DNA from 2 places in the Vibrio sp. 1069 genome. Region 1 is predicted to be linked to the other one. Evidence: riboswitches for the same ligand, from Rfam matches in the RefSeq annotation. Region 1 holds a riboswitch; the other holds the start of a gene.
The links. Region 1 has a riboswitch for lysine ahead of lysC (lysine-sensitive aspartokinase 3). Riboswitches for the same ligand answer to the same signal wherever they lie in the genome.
Positions count from the first base shown of each region.

Region 2: it holds a riboswitch for lysine, as region 1 does, so the genes downstream of both, tet(35) (tetracycline efflux Na+/H+ antiporter family transporter Tet(35)) here and lysC (lysine-sensitive aspartokinase 3) in region 1, are expected to answer to the same signal.

Region 1 is NZ_JAWOWP010000037.1:662-4,858, forward strand. Features, by position in the region: gene R7040_RS23975 (pyridoxal-phosphate-dependent aminotransferase family protein) at 1-599, opposite strand, end outside; lysine riboswitch at 820-998, shown strand; gene lysC (lysine-sensitive aspartokinase 3) at 1,100-2,452, shown strand; gene metH (methionine synthase) at 2,539-4,197, opposite strand, start outside.
Region 2 is NZ_JAWOWP010000001.1:191,465-195,661, forward strand. Features, by position in the region: gene R7040_RS00845 (H-NS family nucleoid-associated regulatory protein) at 1-241, opposite strand, end outside; lysine riboswitch at 824-1,006, shown strand; gene tet(35) (tetracycline efflux Na+/H+ antiporter family transporter Tet(35)) at 1,116-2,717, shown strand; His leader region at 2,898-3,035, shown strand; gene hisG (ATP phosphoribosyltransferase) at 3,089-3,985, shown strand; gene hisD (histidinol dehydrogenase) at 3,991-4,197, shown strand, end outside.

The DNA of each region.
Region 1 (4,197 bases):
AAACATTTTTGACTACCAGAGTAAACCGCATCCAGTTGCCATTCATCCACTTTTAACGGCACACCACCAAGCGATGTCACCGCATCAACAATAGATAATGCATTATGCTGTTTCGCCAGCTTACCCAATGCTTGAGCATCACTGACTGCACCAGTTGAGGTTTCCGCATGCACAAAAGCAAGAACTTTTGTATCTGGGTGCTGTTCGAATGCTTGCTCGACTTTATCAATGGAAACAGGCGTCCCCCATTCATCATCGACGATAACAACTTCACCACCAGCACGGACGACATTTTCGCGCATGCGTTCACCAAATACACCATTACGGCAGACGATCACTTTATCGCCTTTCTCGATCAAGTTTACAAAGCAGGTTTCCATCCCTGCACTACCTGGCGCTGAAACCGCAATAGTGAACTCATTGTCAGTTTGAAAGACATACTTCAATAGCTGCTTGAGCTCATCCATCATACCGATAAACAGAGGATCAAGGTGACCTACAGTAGGACGGCTTAGTGCTTGTAACACTTGAGGATAAATATCAGAAGGACCAGGTCCCATTAAAATACGGTGAGGTGGAATAAAGCTTTGGATCGACATGTCAGCTCCTTGATTATCTTTTATCCTGAGCATTCTAAAAGTTCTATTCAATAACATGGCTCAGGTGTAGGGTTCTTCACCCTAATAGATTTTTCCTCTATCAGCAATTAGCCGTAAGTATGGAGGTCAAACCAGTGTCACAAAATCGTTAATAAAAAACACCATAAAGGTTGAAATATTGATTGACATTAAGGCCTCAAAACCGTTCAATGTTTGAGCTTTATGTAGAAGAGGAGCGCTACCCAGGTAGATGATTTGTGGAACCGCAATTCCAACACCAATCATTGAGGGGGAGTAGTGCCGAGGTAAGTCAAAGTTGCAGGATTTGACTTGTCGGTTGAATTGGGCTGAATCCCATCAACTGTCATCAGCGCAGTCTGATGAAGGGCTTCTGAGGGTAAATTTTTCAAATAGCATTCTAAATACCTCTCTTTTTGCTCTGTTCCTTTTCTCACTAAACATTGGATGTACAATTTTTTAGGAAGTCGTGGGAGAACGCAGTGAGCGCATTTAACGTAGCTAAATTCGGTGGAACCAGTGTTGCCAACTTTGAGGCAATGAGTCGTTGCGCCACCATTATCGAAAACAATCCAAATACTCGCCTGGTCGTGAGCAGCGCTTGCTCTGGCGTCACCAACCTATTGGTAGAACTCGCCAACGGCGTTCAGGATCAAACGCACCGTACTGAGCTGCTGCAAAATCTGGCCAACATTCATGACGCCATTTTAACTCAGCTCGAAGACAGCACGAAAACTGCTGCCGAGGTGTATGGCATATTAGATACCGTAACCAGCCTGGCCGAGGCTGCATCTATCCAAGCTAGTGCGAAGTTAACCGATCATTTAGTCGCATGTGGTGAACTCATGTCGACGCACATTCTAACTCAGTTAATGTGTGAGCGAGGCATTCAAGCAGTGCGCTTTGATATCCGCGATGTGCTGCGTACTGATGACAACTTTGGTCGCGCGGAGCCAAACATTGAAGCAATTTCGACGCTTGCGCAAGATAAACTCGTACCACTTTGCCAACAATCCGTTGTTGTTACTCAAGGCTTCATAGGATCTGACGAAGCCGGTAATACAACAACATTAGGTCGAGGGGGCAGCGATTACAGCGCCGCCTTAATTGCTGAGAGCGTTAAAGCGGCAGGGCTAGAAATCTGGACTGATGTTCCGGGAATCTACACAACAGACCCGCGAATTGCACCAAAAGCCTCACCAATTCCCGAGATCAGCTTTAGTGAAGCTTCAGAAATGGCTAACTTTGGCGCTAAAATCCTTCACCCTTCTACGCTAGTACCTGCATTGCGCCACGACATTCCGGTATTTGTAGGGTCATCGAAAGAGCCAGAAAAAGGGGGAACTTGGATTCGCCACCAAGTCGAAAGCTCACCGTTATTCCGTGCGCTAGCTTTGCGTTGTAACCAAACCATGGTAACGCTACGCAGCGCCAATATGTTCCACGCATACGGTTTTTTAGCAAAGGTCTTTGAGATCCTTGCAAAGCATAAGATCTCTGTCGATTTGATCACGACATCTGAAATCAGTGTATCGTTAACACTTGATCAAACTGATACCTCTGGCGGAGCACCACAGCTGCCGCAAGCTGCACGAGAAGAGTTAGAAGAGTTATGTAAGGTAGAAGTTGAACATGACCTATGCCTCGTTGCTCTCATTGGAAACAACATGAGTGAGAGTAAAGGCTACGCGAAACAGGTTTTTGGCACGCTAGAAGATTTTAACCTACGCATGATTTGTTATGGCGCTAGCCCTCACAACTTATGCTTCTTGCTCCATGAATCGGTATCGAAACAAGCCATACAAAAACTCCACACTGAGTTGTTTGAGAAGTAAGTTCAACTCAATAAAACAAAGGGCTGCGTATTTGCAGCCCTTTGTCGTTTCATTAGTTGTTACATTTGGACGAGGTAAACATCAATTTAACCGTTAATGTTTGGCCCTAACCATTTTTCAGCCTCGATCCTATCCCACCCCTTACGATCGGCGTAACTCTCTAGCTGATCTTCTTGGATCTGTGCGATCGCAAAGTAACGTGAGTCAGGATGAGAGAAATACCAACCAGAGACTGACGCGCCCGGATACATTGCATAGCTGGAGGTTAGAGTCATACCAATGTTCTCTTCCACATTAAGTAACTCCCAAAGCGGTCCTTTTTCAGTATGTTCAGGACACGCGGGATAACCCGGCGCAGGGCGAATACCTTGGTATTTTTCACGAATGAGATCATCGTTAGATAAATCTTCATCAGCTGCATAACCCCAAATTTCTTTACGGACACGCTCATGCAAATACTCAGCAAACGCTTCGGCTAGGCGATCCGCCACCGCTTGAATCATAATTGCGTTGTAATCATCTCCCTGTGCTTTGTATTCATCAGCAAGCTCTCGTTCACCAATACCACCAGTGACAGCAAATGCCCCTATCCAATCATGTTTACCCGACTCTTTAGGTGCGATGTAGTCGGATAAACAATAGTTGAATCCTTTTGGTTTCTCGGTCTGTTGTCGCAAGTTACGTAATACTTTCACAACGTCGGTACGAGTTTCATCAGCATAAACTTCAATGTCGTCCCCCACGCTCGCAGCAGGGAATAAGCCACACATTCCACGCGCTTTTAACAGGCCTTCTCGCTCAACTCGATCAAGTAACTCGTTGGCATCTTCGAATAAACGTTTTGCTTCTTCACCAACTTCTTCATGTTGGAAAATTGTTGGATACTTACCCACAAGTGACCAAGTCATAAAGAATGGTGTCCAATCGATGTATTGACGTAATATAGCCACATCAAAATCATCGAAGATATGAATGCCAGGCTTAACAGGCACTGGAGGGGTGTAAGCTTCCCAATCGATAGCAACTTTATTCGCTCGAGCCGCTTCTAATGTCACTGGTTTGGTTCTCGGTTTCTTTCGATTATGTTGATCACGTACTCGTTCGTAATCAGCTTCAAGTTTTTCAACAAACTCAGGGCGACGTTCATCTGACAGAAGAGAAGTACATACGCCCACTGCACGTGAGGCGTTGTTCACGTAAACCACTGGATGCTTGTAATTTTGCTCAATCTTAACTGCTGTATGGGCTTTTGACGTTGTTGCGCCACCGATGAGAAGAGGTAAGTTAAAGTCGAGACGCTCCATCTCTTTTGCAACATGCACCATTTCGTCTAATGAAGGCGTGATCAACCCTGATAAACCAATAATATCGACGTTTTCTTCTTGCGCTACTTTTAAGATCTTTTCGCAAGGAACCATGACACCAAGATCAATAATTTCATAATTATTGCACTGCAATACAACGCCAACGATATTTTTCCCGATATCATGTACATCACCTTTGACCGTCGCTAGCAAAATCTTACCGTTTGTTTGTCCCACCTGCTTTTCTGCATTGATGTAGGGCTCCAGATGCGCGACTGCTTGCTTCATCACTCGTGCAGATTTTACGACCTGAGGAAGGAACATTTTACCTTCACCAAACAAGTCTCCGACGACGTTCATCCCATCCATTAGTGGGCCTTCAATCACCTCTAATGGCTTTGAAGCGTTGACACGAGCCTCTTCGGTATCATCAACGATGAA
Region 2 (4,197 bases), on a different contig from region 1:
CAGATAGCGCAGTAATAAGTGCTTCTACATCAATACCGTCTTGAGCGATTTTCTCAGCAATCTCTGCAAGCTTAGCTTCTTGCTCTGCTTGTGCTGCGCGTTCTGCTTCTTCTGCTTCACGACGCTCATCTACGACAGTAGTGAGTTTATCTAGAGCTTCTTCCAATTGTTCTAGAGTCAGCTCACGAGAAAATGCACGAAGGCTACGGATATTTAGAAGGGTTTTAGTCAGCTCTGACATAACGATTCCTATTAAAAGGTTAATGTGTTGGGCACTTTTTATCGTTACGATTAAATAATGCCAATCTATAAATAAACAAAGAGTCCTTATATTTAACTTTATCTTTTCCTTATGTGCAAATGCTAAATCAAGATTTTGTTTAAATTTGACTATTTTTTAAAGCAATTAATATTATTACACTCGAAATAAATCATTATTAGATGAGAACTAAAATCAACAATCATTATTGTATAGAGAGAGTGACAGCTTGGTTTTTTATAAAAAAATTTGAGTTATTACTTAAAAATATGAAGCATCCATCTTTAATGGTGTGTCATATATCCTTAATTTATTGATATAAGATAAACCATGATATTTCTAAGGTAGTAATAATGTTTCATAAATAACATGATTGATGTGATTTCAGTTGCACAAAACTTATGGAATTAGGCAAGGTTTATAAATTATCTCAGCCATTATTTATTTGTTTAATTTAGTTTGATGTGTTGCATTGACTCTCATCATAAGTACAATGGCTGCCACCTGATGCAATATTGCAGACAATTTGTTGTTAATTTGTACAGTTAGTGGTTAATTGTTTGTTGTTGCCGTAGAGGCGCGGTCTCGAAGAGTAGCTATTATTGGGGTGATGCCAATGAATAATAGTGGAAGGCGAAGATTGCCGAAGTAAGTAACTCATCAAAGTTACTTGCTGGGGTTGTATCTGAAAGGAACAACACTGCCATAGTATATATTCACATTAAACTATGGAGCGCTACTGTAGGGTTGGGTGGAGTGTTCGCTTCCCTGTCGCTAAGTTCAACATGAGCACGTATCGTATGCTACGTGACTTGTCTGCAGTAGATCTCTAGCCAAACTTTGGTTTTTGAAGATCATGAATTTAATAGATTTTTCTAGTTCTCCTGTTTCATTATTGCCACCTATTGTCGCTTTGACTTTGGCGATTTTGACTCGACGTGTATTAGTTTCCTTGGGTGTAGGTATCGTGCTAGGTGCGGTGCTACTTAATAGCTGGTCTATCAGCGACACCGCAGGTTACGTCAGTTCTCAAGTTTCTTCTGTCTTTATTGAAGATGGCGGAATTAACACTTGGAACATGAGCATTGTTGGCTTCCTAATCTTATTAGGTATGACAACAGCTTTATTAACGCTATCTGGCGGTACTCGTGCTTTTGCTGAATGGGCACAATCTCGAGTGAAGAGTAAACGCGGCTCCAAACTTCTTGCCGCCTTTTTAGGCGTATTCATTTTTGTCGATGATTACTTTAATAGCCTTGCTGTTGGTGCGATCTCTCGCCCAGTAACCGATCGCTTTTATGTGTCTCGCGCTAAGCTTGCGTACATTCTAGACTCAACCGCTGCTCCAATGTGTGTAATTATGCCTGCTTCTAGCTGGGGTGCTTACATTATTACTATTATTGGCGGGATCTTAGTCTCACATGGGGTCACAGAGTATTCTGCTCTTGGCGCATATGTTCGTCTTATTCCAATGAACTTCTACGCCGTTTTTGCGCTGCTAATGGTGTTCGCTGTTGCGTGGTTTGGTCTTGATATTGGTAAAATGCGTGAGCATGAGATCTCTGCATCGCAAGGTCGTGGCTTTGATAAAGACAAAGAAAATGACTCGCAAGAAGCGCATGACCTAAACGAAGAGCTAGATATCCGTGAAAGTGAAAAGGGTAAAGTGTCAGATTTGATACTTCCTATCGTGACGCTGATTATCGCCACTATCGCTTCAATGCTTTACACGGGTGGCCAAGCATTGGCTGCTGATGGTAAGGAGTTTGCGCTTCTTGGTGCTTTTGAAAATACAGATGTAGGTACATCACTAATCTACGGTAGCTTGCTTGGCTTAGCAGTTGCACTGTTTACTGTTGTGAAGCAAGGTCTACCAATGGCTGAGATCGCACGTACACTTTGGATTGGTGCTAAGTCTATGTTTGGTGCGATTCTAATCTTAGTATTTGCCTGGACCATTGGTTCTGTTATCGGTGATATGAAGACTGGTACTTACCTTTCGACAATGGCGCAGGGCAACATTAACCCGCACTGGCTACCAGTTATCCTATTCTTGTTGTCTGGCCTAATGGCGTTCTCAACAGGTACTTCATGGGGTACGTTCGGTATCATGTTACCAATCGCGGGTGACATGGCTGGCGCAACAGACGTAGCGCTAATGCTACCGATGCTGAGTGCGGTTTTAGCTGGTGCGGTATTCGGTGACCATTGTTCACCAATCTCAGATACGACTATCTTGTCATCGACGGGTGCACGTTGTAACCACATTGATCACGTATCAACACAGCTACCTTATGCATTATCAGTCGCGCTTGTTTCATGCGTCGGCTTTATTGCCCTTGGTATGACTGCTTCAATTGCGTTCTCGTTCATTGCAGCGTCGATCACATTCGTTATCGTTTGCGCTATTTTGTCATGGCTTTCAAAGTCTAAAATAGCGTCTTGCCAGAGTGCGTAATTCACTGATTTAAAAGGTGAAATTGTAGGAGGCTTCGGCCTCCTTTTTTATTTGTATTATACAATTCGAATTTTTTTAAAATTAAGGGTTGAAAAAAGTAATCAGCTTGGTTAGTGTGGTTGGTAACAAAGCAAATGAGAAGAGCCTTGAAATAAGTATGCGTAATTTTGTAATGAACATTCATCACCATCATCACCCAATCTAGTCTTTCGGGCGATGTACGCATACCCGGGAGGCAGGAAACTCCCGGAGGTAAAATCAAAGTAAAAGCAGATTTTAAACCCTCGGGAGACTTCAATCTCCCGAGGGTTTTTTAGTTTTATTAGTTTGAAAAATACTTAGATATCAAAATCTTGCATAGGGACAAAGCAATGCAAACACAACGTTTAAGAATCGCAATTCAGAAAAAAGGTCGTCTTAGCAAAGAGAGTCAAGCTCTACTAAAACAGTGCGGCGTAAAGTTCAACGTAATGGGCGAGCGTTTAGTTGTCCATTCTGAAAATATGCCAATTGATTTACTCTTGGTTCGTGACGACGACATCCCAGGTTTAATTATGGATGGCGTGGTTGACCTTGGCTTTATTGGCGAAAATGAACTAGAAGAAGTTCGCCTTGACCGCAAAGCATTAGGTGAACCCTGCGAGTTTGTTCAGCTTCGTCGACTTGATTTTGGTGGCTGTCGTTTATCTATCGCAATCGACAAGGAAGAAGAGTACAACGGTCCACAAGACTTAGCTGGCAAGCGTATTGCTACAACGTATCCTCAACTTCTAAAAGCGTACATGGATGAAGCCGGCGTTCCATTCTCTACATGTATGCTGACAGGCTCTGTAGAAGTTGCCCCTCGCGCGGGTCTCGCTGATGCTATCGCTGATTTGGTTTCTACAGGTGCAACACTGGAAGCGAACGGCCTTAAAGAAGCTGAAATTATCTTCAAATCAAAAGCGACATTGATTCAACGCACTGGTGAGTTCGACGCAGACAAAGTGGCGCTAATCGAAAAGCTGTTAACTCGCATGCAAGGCGTGCAGCAAGCGAAAGAATCTAAGTACATTATGCTTCACGCCCCAGCAGAGAAGTTAGATCAAATTAAAGCACTACTGCCAGGTGCTGAAGACCCAACTGTTCTTCCTCTTTCTGCAGATAAGCAGAAAATGGCTGTTCACTTAGTGAGTTCTGAAAACCTATTCTGGGAAACAATGGAACAGCTGAAAGAGTTGGGCGCAAGTTCAATTCTCGTTCTACCAATTGAAAAAATGATGGAGTAAGCATCATGAGAACAGTCGTTTGGCAATCATTAAGTGAGAATCAGCAAGACTCTATTTTGGAGCGCCCTGCTATTGCAGAAGGTGCCAATATCACCACTGCTGTGGCCGAAGTTATTGCTAAAGTTCGAGAAGAAGGTGACTCTGCTCTTATTGAGCTGACAGAAAAGTTTGACCGTGTTAAGCCTGAATCCATTCGTGTTTCTTCTCAGGAA